Regions from separate parts of the Ruegeria sp. CDSA221 genome, predicted to be linked through region 2. Evidence: riboswitches for the same ligand, from Rfam matches in the RefSeq annotation. Region 2 holds a riboswitch; the other holds the start of a gene.

Region 1 (6,872 bases), on a different contig from region 2:
TTGAAGCGCGTCATGGGCTACACTACAGCTCTTTCCGCGCCCTAAGCGCCGCTGTGATCGTCCCGTCATCCAAATAGTCCAGCTCGCCGCCAATCGGCACACCTTGCGCCAGCGAGGTCAGGCGCACCTGCCCGTCCAGTTGATCGGCGATATAGTGCGCGGTGGTCTGGCCATCGACGGTGGCGTTCAGGGCCAGAATGACCTCGGTGATCTCCTCTGCGGTGACCCGGTCCTTGAGGCGGGGGATGCGCAGCTCATCCGGGCCTATCCCGTCCAGAGCCGACAAGGTGCCGCCCAGTACGTGATAGCGGCCTTTGAAAACTGCGGCGCGTTCCATCGCCCAAAGGTCGGCGACGTCTTCGACGACGCACAGCTCTCCGGTCGCGCGGACTTCGCTATCGCAGATGTCGCAGATATCCGAAGTGCCTACATTGCCGCAATTCAGGCACTCACGGGCAGTGATGGCAACCTGTTGCATCGCGTCCGCAAGCGGTGTCAGCAGAAGGGCGCGTTTGCGGATCAAATGCAGCACTGCGCGACGGGCCGAACGTGGGCCGAGGCCCGGCAGTTTGGCCATCAGGTCGATCAGATTGTCGATATCGCTGTTCGAACTCACTGCGCTTGCTCCTGCATAAGGGCCGGGCAGTTGGGCCCGGCCGGTATTTCGTCAGGAGTGCCTATCAGAACGGCAGCTTGATGTCTGCGGGCAGGCCCATGCCTTCGGTCAGCTTAGCCATCTCAGCCTGCGACCGTTCTGCGGCCTTGGCCTGAGCATCTTTGACGGCGGCCAGGATCAGATCTTCGACCACTTCCTTGTCGTCGCCGTTAAAGATTGACGGGTCGATATCGAGACCTTTCAGCTCTCCCTTGGCCGTGGCTGTTGCCTTGACCAGCCCTGCACCGGATTCGCCGACAACCATGATGGTATTCAGCTCTTCCTGCATATCCGTCATCTTGGTCTGTAGATCCTGTGCGGATTTCATCATCTTGGCCATGTCACCCAGGCCGCCGAGTCCTTTGAGCATCGGTATTCTCCTAATATCCGGTTTGACGCCTAAATACGGGCGCGGTCGGCGCGGCACAAGGGCCGAGCTGGCTCCTGCCCGTCGTCAAGGCCTTTGGCCAGACCTTTCCTCCCGTTGGGCGCGGGAGGTTTCCAGTTGGGTAAGATGGGACGGTTTCAGTCTTCCTCGAACGGGTCCCATTCGTCTTCGACCTCGGGCAGCGCCTCGGTTTCCACTTTGGCGGCACGTTCTTCCGGTGTTTCAATCCGCTTGATGCGTGCCTTCGGAAATTGCATGAGCACCGCCTGAACCAACGGGTGTTTCTCAGCCTCTGCTTTCAACGCCAGCTCGGCGGCGTCTCGAATCTCGGCGATGGTCGCAACCTCACCATCGGCCACAATCGACACAGCCCAGCGGTTGCCAGTCCATCGTTGCAGCGACGAACCCAGTCTCGCCGCCAGATCTGTGGGTGCGTTCTGTGTCGGGGTGAATTCGATCCGCCCCGGTTGGTAAGAAACCAGCCGCACCCCGTTTTCGACCTCGACCAGAAGTTTCACATCCCGATTGGTGCGGATCAATTCAACCACGTGGTCAAAACTCGGATACCGTGCCAGCGCCGATTGGATATCATGGGCCAGAGCGGCCGACGGCGCGCCGGCGGGGCTGCTGGTTGCGGACACGTAAGAAGATGATGCCGCTGGTACCGGAGCCTGAGAGGGCACGGCCATACCACCGCCCGGACCACCATTCGGAGGCGGTGGCGGGTTGTCCTGCAGGCGCTTGATCAGCTCTTCGGGGCTGGGCAAGTCGGCAACATGGGTCAGGCGGATAACGGCCATTTCAGCAGCCATCATGGCATTTGGCGCGGCCGATACCTCTTCCAGCGCTTTCAGCAACATCTGCCACATCCGGGTCAAAACGCGCATTGGCAGGGCCTCGGCCATTTGCTGACCACGAGCACGTTCATCAGGGGAAACCGTCGGGTCCTCGGCTGCGTCTGGCGTGATCTTTACAACCGAAACCCAGTGCGTGATTTCGGCCAGGTCACGCAGCACGGATAGCGGATCGGCCCCTTCGGCATATTGCCCGCCCAATTCAGTCAGCGCGCTTGCTGCATCCCCTCGCAGGATCATTTCCATCAAGTCCAATACCCGGCCCCGGTCGGCCAGACCCAGCATCGCGCGCACTTGATCTGCGCTGGTTTCACCGGCCCCATGGCTGATTGCCTGATCCAGCAGCGATGTTGCGTCGCGCGCCGACCCCTCGGCCGCGCGGGTGATCAGCGCCAGGGCATCATCCGCGATCTGTGCCTTCTCAGCCGCTGCGATCTTATTGAGCAGGCCAATCATGTCCTCGGGTTCGATCCGGCGCAGGTCAAATCGTTGGCACCGCGACAGAACAGTCACCGGGACTTTGCGGATTTCGGTCGTGGCAAAGATGAACTTCACATGCGCAGGAGGTTCTTCCAACGTCTTGAGCAGCGCGTTGAACGCGCTGGTCGAAAGCATGTGAACCTCGTCGATAATGTAGATCTTATAGCGTGCACTGGCGGCGCGGTATCGGACCGAGTCGATGATTTCGCGGATATCATTCACGCCGGTTCGGCTGGCGGCGTCCATTTCCATCACGTCGACATGGCGACCTTCCATGATGGCGACGCAATGTTCGCACTGGCCGCAAGGCTCGGTCGTGGGCTTGCCTTGCCCATCAGGACCGATGCAGTTCATGCCCTTGGCGATGATCCGGGCCGTGGTTGTCTTACCGGTGCCGCGGATGCCAGTCATGATGAAGGCTTGTGCAATCCGGTCGGCCTCGAACGCGTTTTTCAGCGTGCGCACCATTGCGTTCTGACCGACGAGGTCAGCAAAAGTTTCCGGGCGGTATTTCCGCGCGAGAACCTGATAGGCGGGGCTGGGCGTGTCGGTCATGTCTGCTCTGTTGGATTCGTGTCAGGTTTGCAGCGTAGAGACCCCCGCCGTCCGCGTCCACCGCGCGCGAAAAGGAATTTCGTTTTGGCAAGTTGTATCAGAGCCGGTAAATCATGAGGGGCTTTAGCCCCATGTGGTGATGCAGGAAAAGGAGCTGTGTTGGAGAGTTTTGCAATTCACCCTCTTGGATTGGGCAAAGGGCAGATCGCTCTGTGCCCACTGCCGGGTGTCACGGGCGATTATGCTGGGGATTTCGCAGTAATCCGGGATTGGGCGCCGGACCTAATCATCTCGATGACTACTCTGGATGAGTTCCAGCATTCCGGCGCGCGTTCATTCGAGGCGGACCTGCAGTGCGAACGGATTGCCTGGGTCCACCTTCCGGTCTCCGATTTCGGCGCCCCCACGCCTGAGGTTGAGGCGCTTTGGCCGCAAGCCAGCGCAGCCGTCCGACATGTCCTTGCCAGTGGCGGCAAGGTGCTGGTGCATTGCCGCGGTGGGTGCGGACGCTCGGGGATGGTTGTGATGCGGCTAATGGTGGAATGCGGCGAAGCGCCTGACCAAGCGCTTCGGCGGTTGCGTGCGGTTCGGCCCTGCGCGGTGGAAACCGACGCGCAAAAGGACTGGGCCGGGTTGCCGGCCCGAACCCTTCCCTGAATCAGGCAGACACTTGATACGGAATACTGTCGCTGCGCGGCGGCAGGGTCGAAACGTCGAGCATCGCACAGGGTGGTTCTGACAGAAAACCAGCGGATTTCTGGGTGAACTCCGGCCCGAACATCATGTCGCCATAGGCGTCCAGCTTTTCTGTCGGCGTGTCCGTGCTGGTGCCGCAATAGACTCTGATCTGTTCTGATTGTGCCCGAAAACGGGCCGTGCAGCCTTCGGTGCAATGGGTCAGATCGCTGGTACCTTCGACCTCGAATGTTTTGGATGTCGCAGGCCTTGCCGTCGCCATCGCCTCGGCCATGGCGCGTGCCATTCGGGCAAGGGCGGGGCAGGGTTTCCCGGTCCTCTGACAGACGGTTGCGGTGAATTCGTGTGTTTTTGTCTTCCAGATCATAATGCGCCCTCCGCGCGCAGGACGAAGGGTGAGGATCAGGTTTGACAGCGCGCTGACGACCTGCCCGGACACCCCGCCCGAGTTTCGGTTTCGATACGATGGCAGGTCTCCTGACTTGCGGGTCGTCGCTTTGCCGACCTTCCCAGCCCTGGGGCCAGTGGTATTTCGGCATTGCTCACCGCTTACAGTTGCGGGGGCAGTCGCGGAGTTGGCCCTTTCCGGCATCGCCGGGGCAGACCGCACCGTGTTCCCTTTTCATCCCGCCCCAATTCCGGGGCAAGAACCATCACCACATCGCTAGCGGCTATGCAAACCCCGAGTCAAGCCACCTGTTGGGGTGAAAACCGGACGTTTGGTCATCTTGATGAAATCTTGACTCTGGTGGCCGAAATCGGGCCGATTGTTGAGTGAACCGAGTAGTTCAGAATTTGTTGGAAGCGCCATGCTTGATACCACGCCCTGCGTCCAGACTAAGGACTTTGACTTTGCCTCAGGCTCTGCCAGCCTGTCGGCACGGCTGTATCTGCCTGCAACCGAGCCGAAGACCGCCGTGGTGATTCACAGCGCAACTGCAGTGCCGCGCGAATATTACCAGCATTTTGCCCGTTGGCTGGCCGCCGAACAGGGTATTGCCTGTCTGACCTATGACTACAGCGATTTCGGGCATTCGCTGCGCGACAAACTCAAAACCTCCGAGGTGACCATGGCGGATTGGGCCTTGGTCGACATGCCCGCCGCACGGGCTGAGATGCGCAGGCGGTTCCCGGACGCTTTGCAGTGGAGCATCGGTCATTCCCTTGGCGGCTTGCTGGGGCCGGTGCAGCCAGACATTGATCAGATCGACCGGATGATCTGTGTATGTTCGGGGCTGGTTACTCTGTCCGACCATCCCTGGCCCTATCGCGGGCTGGCGTGGTTGTTCTGGCACGGCCACGGGCGTCTGGCAGTGAATGCACTGGGGTATCTGCCGGGCAAAGCTGTGGGGATCGGTGCCGATTTGCCGGGCCCGGTCTATTGGCAATGGCGCAGCTGGTGCACGGCGCCGCAGAATTATGTGCCGCAGATCGGTGACGCTCTGCCCGAAGCGAGATGGGCGCAATCGAATACGCCGGTGGACCTGTTCGCCTTCGAGGACGACCAGATGGTGCCGCCAGACGCAGTCTGGCGGCTTGCCGATCTGTATGGGCCGAAGGCGCGGCGACATCTGTTGTCTCCGAATGAATTCGGAGCGCCTGAGATCGGTCATATTGGCGCTTTTGCCCGCAGAAACCGGGCGGTTTGGCCCCGGTTGATTGCCTGAAAACGAGGCGCCTTTTTGTCACGCTTAGTGTCTGCTGCGGGACTTTTTGTCGTGCATGACGGATCGCACCATTTTGCCAAAGGCTTTGTCACGTGCCCGTGACTGCGCGAGGGTCTCGGAATTCCTCTGATCTTCGCGCCGAAGCTTGTGCCAGCGCGCCAGCCGGTCGGGCTCAATCACGCCATTGGCAATCGCCTCCTGCACAGCGCAACCGGGTTCGGCCTGGTGCTGGCAATCTGAGAACCGGCACGTTGCAGCCAATTCCAGAAGGTCTGAGAAAACCTCATCCACGCCGTCTTGGGCATCCATCAAACGCAGGGCGCGCATTCCTGGCGTATCAATCAGCCACCCCCCGTTTTGCATCGGGTGAAGCGCACGGTGGGTCGTGGTGTGGCGACCCCGTGCGTCATCCTCGCGGATCCCCGCCGTTGTCCCGGCTTGACCAGTCATGGCGTTCGCCAATGTGGTTTTGCCAACACCGGATGAGCCGATCAAAGCCGCGGTTTGCCCGGCAGGGCACCAGGACAGGATCGGATCAATCTCTGACGGCTCCAGCGCGTTGACTGTCATTACGGTCAAAAACCGGGCCAGCGCACTGGCCTGACTGGCATAGCTCTCTGGGTCAGGGCAGCTGTCGGCCTTGGTCAGGACAACAACCGGATAGCATCCGGCCTGATGCGCCAGCGCCAGATAACGCTCAAGCCGTGCCAGATTGAAATCGGCATTGCAGGAACTGACGATATACAGCACGTCCACATTCGCCGCGATCAGCTGAACCTGCGCACCGGTGCCTGCGGCCCGGCGTTGCAAGAGGCTTTTGCGCTCCAAAAGATGCCGAATGCGGTTTTGATCATCCGCAAGGACCCAATCGCCAACCGCAAATTCGCCGGTTGATCGGTCAGGGGTCAGATCAGATGTGCCGCCAAGCGCATTCAGTCCGATCAGGCGATCACGATGGACGGCGTTGATGCGATGCGGTGTGCAGGTAGGGTTCACAGCATGTTGGGCTGCAAAATGAGAGGACCATCCCAGGTCCGAAAGTGTTTTGGACATTGTTCTGCCTGTGTTCAGATACAGGAAACCATCAGGGTGGCAGGCGCGCACCCATCGGTAACGTGTTCAGGCAAAAGCGGGGGTTAGTCCCGGAAACGCTCTGCCCGAAGGGTCATTGCTACAATCATAAAGTCCCTCCTGCGGCAGTCGTTGCGCGTAAGTGAGAGGTTGGACATCGACCCAAGCGGGGCTCGTTGTGGCTGCTTCCTTCCGGATCTGACCAGGTTGGCGAGGCGCTCGCCCGCGCCAACCTCTCGAGGGTGGATATAGGCAGTTGGCCGGAAAAACACAACCCGTCAGAAGGTCAGAAGAATCCGTAAAAAGCCATTTTCGTCGGTTCCAAGGACTTGTGGATCAAATTCCTGAATGTCCTGCAGATGTCGGTGGGCATTTGGACCGGTGCGTAAGATCGCCTGCGTACCCGTGTTACTGGTGATTCTGAAGGGTTCCTGGGCCTCTTCCAGCGGATCGCTGACCAAGGTGCCTGACAGATAATCCAGCAGGGCTTGCTGGACCGGCAGGAT
Region 2 (6,872 bases):
CCGGTCCTGGGCGCGGCTGATTGGCGAGCGACACCGCTTTGTCTGCGATAATATCCGCGCCTTTGGCGGTCAGCAGGAACGTCCCTTTGGTGATCGAGCGATAGACCCGTGCGTGATCCATGACCTGATGGGTGTATGTCAGCGCCTCATCTGCGTCGACACAGCCGGTCAGCACGATCATTGGCACCCGGTCCTGCAACGCATTGGCGACCACATTGATCCCGTTCATCGCGCCTGGGCCGAGTGTGGCCACCAGAATGGCCGGGGCGCCGTCGCGGTGATGCACCGCCTCGGCCATAAAGCCGGCCGCGTTCTCGTGTTTGGTCAGGTGAAAGGTTATCCCCGCCTTTTCCAACGCATCCACTAGGGTCAGCACCTCGCCACCTGGCATGCCAAAAGCGTGGCGGCAGCCAGCCTCATAAAGCCGTTGGGCCAGAATGTCCGCAGCGCGGGGCGACGAGTCCTGCATCAGTAAAGCTCCGAAAACTGTTTCAACGCAGATTGCGGAGGACAGACCCGGACGCAAGGCGCATCACGCCAGTGTGACTATTTGACAGCGGCTTCGGCCACGATCTGAAAGGTGTCATCCAATTCCTGGGCAATGTCCCTCAGGGGGTCTCCGCCCTCATAGATATAGGGCGCGAATACAAAGCTGGGCGTTTTATAGGATAGGGTGGCGGTGCCGTCCTCGTTTTCGGTCACGTAAAACCGGATCGGTGCTTCGATCATTGCGCGCACCGAGGTTTCCAGCACGCGCACCGCATAGTCATTGTTGAAGGCGCCGATCACCAGATTGCCTGGGATTGTAATTCCCCGCGCGGCGGCGGCTTTGGTGGGGCCGGCCTGCGTGACCACGATCAGACCGTTTGCCTTAACCGCCGATTTGGTGTCCGAGACCAATTCATCATAGCTTTTGCCCGTTGGATACACGGCCCATCCCGAGAGCGGTTCGTCGGCCCAGGCGGGCAGGGCCAGCAGGGCGAAGACGGTCCAAAGCAGTTTCATCCAGAGGCTTCCTTTTAAGGTGTCTGCAGAAATCCTGCCAGAAATGTGAGAACGTCGCACTCACAATCTTGTGTGCATTCGGGATTGCGCCGCGCCGCTTAAAGCCGCAGAAACGGGCGCAGGACGAAGGGAAAGGTCTGGATCGGATGCGCCTGATGATCTGCAAAACCTGTGGCACCGCACGCGATCGGGCGGCCGAGGTGCAGGCTGTGAAGGACGCACTGAAAAGGGCTGGATTGACGGATCAGGTCGAATTGAGCGAACACGCCTGTTTCAGCAGCTGCGCGGAACCCACGGCGCTGGCTATACAGGCGCTGGGGCGCGCATCTTATGTGTTTTCGGGTGTCGATGTGGTGGCGGATGCTGCGGATATCGCTGAAACTTGCCGTACTTACCTGAACAGCCCGCAGGGCTGGATCGAAGACGCCCGACCCTGCGGGCGGCTTCGGATGTGTTTGCGTGCGCGTATTCCGGCGCTTTAGTCAACCTGAACCGTAACCGCAGCACGAACCGGCACGTTATCGACCGAAAGCGGGCTATGGCTGTTGGAATTCAGCGAAACCGAAACCTCGACCTCACCTTTGGGCAACTGATCAATGTGCATCCAACTGCCGTAAAGCCGGGCGAGCTTTTCTCCGTTGATGTAAACATGCGCGTGCCCTTCGCCTGCCATGTCTGCGGTCGATGCGTTCTGCGGTGCGAAGGTAAAGTTTTTTGGCATAACATGCAGGTTCCAGCCAGACATAGGATCCTGTGTCAGAGCGATGTCCAGTGTAGGTGCATCTGTGCCTGCCGGTAGGTTCAAGGCCGTGGAATGATCGTGGGCCATGGTCTCAGTGGGTGAGGCTCCGTGAAGAGACGGATCAGAATGGTCGTGGCCATCAAATGTGACGCCGTTTGCAGCAGCAATTACAAATCCTGTACCGCCGCCAAAGACCAGACCGATCACGAATAGAGCAAGTGAACGGGTCATTGTATTTCCTTGAAAACATAGGGAAACGCGCCAAGTTTACCCCCAGCGCGTTCAATCGAAGTGCGATCAGGCCGTTGCTTCGGAAGGTTGCGCTTCTTTCTGCCAGAAATAGCCAGCGAACGCGCCAACCAGAACCCATGCAACCAGACCGATTCCAAAAGCTCGTGCCGCGAACAACGCGCCAATTTCAGTCGGCACAGGGCCGGTGAAAACATCGGGCTCGGGTGCACCAATAAGATGTGGCACCAACAGAAGTACCGCGGCGATCACATAGCTGATCAGGTTACCTCCAAAGGCGATCAACCACATGGCGACAAGGGCTGCTGCAACTGTTGCGAACCACCAGACCTGACGTGCATAGACATCGGCTGCTGCGACACCCGGCACTTCGGGCGCAAGGGTGAAACCTGGTGCAAGGTGGAAAGCGATAAATCCGGCCAACCCCCAAAGAACGCCGGTCCGGCCATCAATCTGATGCCCTTGACCTTCGGCTACCGACATCAGCGCAACCATCACCAGCGCATAGCCGGTATAGGTCAGCATAGTAAAGATGACACTCAGAGCATCACGCGTCAGTTCAGAGAACATGCGCGGCAGCTCGGGATGAGCCGATACGGTCTCGCCCCCGAAATGCACCAGCTCTCCGGATTCATAAAGCTCGGCATGCAACAATACTGGTTGCACAAATACCAACTGCAGCAAGGCGGCAATCAGCCCCGCTGCAGCACCAGCGAACAACGCGCTGGTCAATATACGACTGAACACGGTCTTAGTGGCAGGGGAAGCCGGTCGCGTGACGCACGTCATGCGCTGCATCATGCAGGGCCGCTGCCTGAACGTGACCGGTCAGCGTGATGAGGCCCAGACCCAGAACCACTGCAAACATGACCGGAACAAAGCCTGTAAGCGCGGCGGATGCTGTTTTCGTTTGTGTTGCCATTTTGTATTCTCCTCTGCCGCCGCACCCGACGGCCGGTGTTTCGTTTTTTCGCCTGGCAGGTCTCCTGGCTTGCGGGTCGATGCCTCTGTTCGCCTTCCCCCCGGATAACCGGGAGTGGCTGGTTGAACAGGGGCTCTCCGCTTACAGTCGCGGGGGCGGCTTTGGAGTTGACCACCGAGGCAGTCGCACCAAATTCCCTCTTAGCATCCGGATTTCTCCGGCAGGACCAGACACCCCCATTTAGCCGCTATAGCTGTGGCGGTGCAATCATCATTTGCGACGTATTGTGTCAGATTATGCGCTTTTTCAGCAAATAAATATCCATGATCCAACCATGGTCGGCACGGGCATGGGCGCGGCGGTCCAGAATCTGCTGGGCAACCTCGGCCAAAGGGCCTTTGATCAGGATTTCCTCTTTCATGCCGACATATGCGCCCCACCAAATGTCCAAGTCTTCCATGTCCAGGTTTTGGAATGAACATTCACCATCCAGCATCACCGCCACGTTTTCTGCGGTTTCCGGCCATCCTTCGTCCCGGATGCGACGACCAGTTGTGACGATATAGGGCGCGCCCAGTTCGTTGATCGGAATCGCATGGGCCGCCGTCAGCGCTTGAAGCGCTGTGATGCCGGGAATCACGCGTGTTTCTGGCTGAGGGGTCAAACGTGCCGCGATTCGCAGCGAACTGTCATACAGCGACGGATCCCCCCAGATCAGCAGCGCCACATGGCGGGCCTTCGGGTGGGCTGCGATGGCCTCCTGCCAGCGCAATGCAATCGCGTCGTGCCATTCGTCCACTCCGCGTAAATAGCCATCATCGGCACGGCGTTTGGGAATGTCGAAATACGCGATTTGCGGAGGAGTATCCGCGACCTGAGCGATGATCTGCTCGCGCAGCCCTGCCAGATCGGCCTTGTTTTCGCCCTTGCGGGGGATCAGGATCAGGTCCGCCGAACGGATCGCCTGCGCCCCTTGAAATGTCACATGATCCGGGTTGCCGGTGCCAATACCGATCAGCGTCAGGTCAATCATTTTCGAACTCTGCCAGAGGTCCATACAGAATCAGGGCCGGGGCGGTGCCGATCTCCGTTTCCAACTGCTGCGACAAGGCACCGATGGTCGAGCGTTGCAGCTTTTGTTCGGGGGTCGAAACGGATTCGGCCATCAATGCAGGCGTGTCCAGCGGTAGGCCGTGCGAATGCAGGGCGCCAACCAAAAGGGGAAAGGTGCGCTTGCCCATAAATACGACGGTCGTAGCCTGTGTATCAGCCAGTGCTGCCAGGTTCAGATCTTCGGGCAGTTTGCCACTGACATCGTGGCCGGTGACGAATTGCACGCGCCGCGCGGTCAGTCGCCGGGTCAGCGGAATGCCTGCCGCTGCCGCCGCCGCTACCGCCGAGGGGATGCCGGGGATGATTTCATAGTCGATCCCGGCCTCTTGCAGGGCCACCAGTTCTTCTTCAAGCCGGCCGAACATGCCGCCATCACCGGATTTCAGCCGCACGACATGCTGACCGGTTTGTGCATATTCGACCAACAAGCGGCTGACGTGATCCTGCTTGGGCGAGGGGCGCCCGGCGCGTTTGCCGACACCAACCAGATCAGCATCCTCGCGGGCGTGGCTCAGGATCGGGCCGCTGCTGAGGTCGTCAAACAGCACCGCATCAGCTTTCTGCAACCTGTCTACCGCCTTCAGCGTCAGCAATTCCGGGTCGCCGGGGCCTGAACCGATGAAGGACACAAAACCACTCATGCCGAGGCCTCGGCGATCAGATGAAAGAATGTCCCGGTGACATTGTCTCGCACCGATCCGGTTTGCGGGCCTTCCGCGCCTTCGGCGTCGAACACGCGCGCCAGCGGGGCGTCAGGCTGTTCGATGATCGAGGAATAGTGGAACTCATGCCCGCGTAGCGCTGTGCCTTCGGTAAATCCGGCCATCGAGGCCAGTAATTCCGCCTTGCGATAACCCAGGTTGAACTTGCGCTTTTCATAGGAGGTCACAAGGCCCAGAAGGCCCGCCATTTCGTGCCGGACTCCGTCTTTGTCGATCAACGCCTGACCCAGCGCCATGTAGCCCCCGCATTCGCCATGCACAGGTCTTGTCTCGGCATGTTTGCACAGCCCAGTCTGGAAGGTGTTGGCGGCGGCCAATGTGCCTGCGTGCAACTCGGGATACCCACCCGGCAGCCAGACCAGATCGACATCCGGGGCAGGGGCTTCATTCGCCAGTGGTGAAAACGGTAGGATTTCTGCACCCGCCGCGCGCCAGCCTTCCAGCAAATGCGGATAGGTGAACGAAAACGCAGCATCCCGGGCCAGTGCGATCCGCTGCGCCGGAGGGCGGGGCAGCACGGCTGACGATGGCCTATTTGGGCTTGAGGAAGCCGCCCGCTTGATCGCCTCCAGATCGACATGTTCACGCAGGAACGCAGCATAGCCGACAATAGCGCTTTCCAGATCGGGATGTTCCACTGCCTGGATCAAACCTAAGTGCCGCTCGGGAAGTGTCAGGTCTCCGCGTCGTGGCAGAACGCCCAGAACCGGCAGGCCTGCACGTTCCATACCCAACCGGGTCAGACGCTCGTGGCGCGGGCTGGCGCAGCGGTTCAAAATTACCCCGGCAAAGGGCAGGTCGGGGTTGTACATCCGAAACCCCAGCGCCGTGGCTGCAGCTGATTGCGCTTGACCGCCGACATCCAGAACCAACACCACAGGCCAGCCCATACGCTGCGCGGTTTCCGCGCTAGATCCATGGCCAATCTCACCGGGTTTGGCGACACCGTCGAACAGACCCATCGATCCTTCGGCTACGACGATATCCGCGCCGTCAGCCTGTGCCGATATTGCGTTCAGCAGAGGATCGCCCATCGCCCAGCTGTCCAGATTGAACGAGGCGCGCCCAGCCGCCGCCCGGTGAAAGGCCGGGTCGATATAGTCAGGGCCGCTTTTGAAAGGTTGAACGGTCAGGCCATCCTCGGCCAGCGCACGCAGCAGGCCCAGCATCACGGTGGTCTTGCCAGTCCCCGAAGACGGTGCCGAAATCAGAATGCCCGGAGGGTTAGTCATCACCATGGCTCCAGCTTGACCAAGGGCTGTCCGCGCTTTGCGGGCGATACCGGCGGTCGTAATCCTTTGAATACAGGCAGCTTTCGTCAAACCCTTCACCAGCGAGTGCTGGACCCACCATGATCAGCGCTGTGCGTGAGATGCTCTCGTCCAGCGCGTCTTTCAGCGTCGCCAGCGTCGCACGGATGATCCGCTCGTCGGGCCAGCTGGCACGATAGACCACGGCCACCGGGCATTCGGCGCCATAGGCCGGGGTCAGATCGGCGATCACAGTGTCCAGATTGCCGATCGACAGGTGGATGGCCAGCGTCGCCCCGGTACGGGCAAAATTCGCCAACGTCTCGCCCTCGGGCATCGACGATGCGCGTCCCGGTGTCCGGGTCAGGACCACTGATTGCGCAAGTCCGGGCAGGGTCAGTTCCGTGCCCAGTGATGCGGCCGCAGCGGCAAAAGACGGCACGCCGGGGGTCACGCTGACCGGGATGCCCAGCTCTTTCAGGCGGCGGATCTGCTCGCCCATCGCGGACCAGACCGACAGGTCGCCGGAATGCAGTCGCGCAACATCTAGACCGGCCTGATGTGCGGTTGCGATTTCGGCCATGATCTGGTCCAGATCCATCGCCGCCGTGTTCACGATCTTGGCGTCGTCGGGGCAATGGTCCAGAATTTCCTCTAGCACCAGCGAACCCGCATACAGGCAGACCGGGCAAGCGGCGATGATATCGCGCCCCCGCAGGGTCAGCAGGTCGGCGGCGCCCGGTCCAGCGCCAATGAAATGAACGGTCATGTCTGTCCTCCGATGGCGATGGCGCAGGTGGCCAGCCGGTCGTCTGAAATCTGTCTGGGTGAGATCAGCCGCGCACCAGTTCCGGCGGCGGCAAGGGCGG

What was found. A riboswitch is a leader RNA that binds a small molecule or an ion and turns the genes downstream of it on or off. The one in region 2 is predicted to bind cobalamin.
Region 1: another riboswitch for cobalamin. It lies ahead of AC2FJ5_RS12415 (hypothetical protein); the one in region 2 lies ahead of AC2FJ5_RS02630 (CbtB domain-containing protein).

The regions. Positions count from the first base shown of each region.
Region 1 is NZ_JBXWPK010000007.1:47,495-54,366, reverse strand. Features, by position in the region: gene recR (recombination mediator RecR) at 23-616, opposite strand; gene AC2FJ5_RS12430 (YbaB/EbfC family nucleoid-associated protein) at 681-1,025, opposite strand; gene AC2FJ5_RS12425 (DNA polymerase III subunit gamma/tau) at 1,181-2,932, opposite strand; gene AC2FJ5_RS12420 (protein-tyrosine phosphatase family protein) at 3,089-3,589, shown strand; gene AC2FJ5_RS12415 (hypothetical protein) at 3,591-3,995, opposite strand; cobalamin riboswitch at 4,079-4,298, opposite strand; gene AC2FJ5_RS12410 (alpha/beta hydrolase family protein) at 4,438-5,295, shown strand; gene rsgA (ribosome small subunit-dependent GTPase A) at 5,320-6,348, opposite strand; RNA gene ffs (signal recognition particle sRNA small type) at 6,507-6,605, opposite strand; gene AC2FJ5_RS12395 (5'-nucleotidase C-terminal domain-containing protein) at 6,645-6,872, opposite strand, start outside.
Region 2 is NZ_JBXWPK010000002.1:53,157-60,028, forward strand. Features, by position in the region: gene AC2FJ5_RS02605 (thiamine pyrophosphate-binding protein) at 1-469, opposite strand, end outside; gene AC2FJ5_RS02610 (DUF302 domain-containing protein) at 547-1,005, opposite strand; gene AC2FJ5_RS02615 (DUF1636 family protein) at 1,074-1,487, shown strand; gene AC2FJ5_RS02620 (hypothetical protein) at 1,484-1,978, opposite strand; gene AC2FJ5_RS02625 (CbtA family protein) at 2,045-2,743, opposite strand; gene AC2FJ5_RS02630 (CbtB domain-containing protein) at 2,748-2,918, opposite strand; cobalamin riboswitch at 2,956-3,164, opposite strand; gene cobF (precorrin-6A synthase (deacetylating)) at 3,208-3,951, opposite strand; gene cobA (uroporphyrinogen-III C-methyltransferase) at 3,944-4,672, opposite strand; gene AC2FJ5_RS02645 (cobyrinic acid a,c-diamide synthase CobB) at 4,669-5,991, opposite strand; gene cobM (precorrin-4 C(11)-methyltransferase) at 5,978-6,772, opposite strand; gene AC2FJ5_RS02655 (cobalamin biosynthesis protein) at 6,769-6,872, opposite strand, start outside.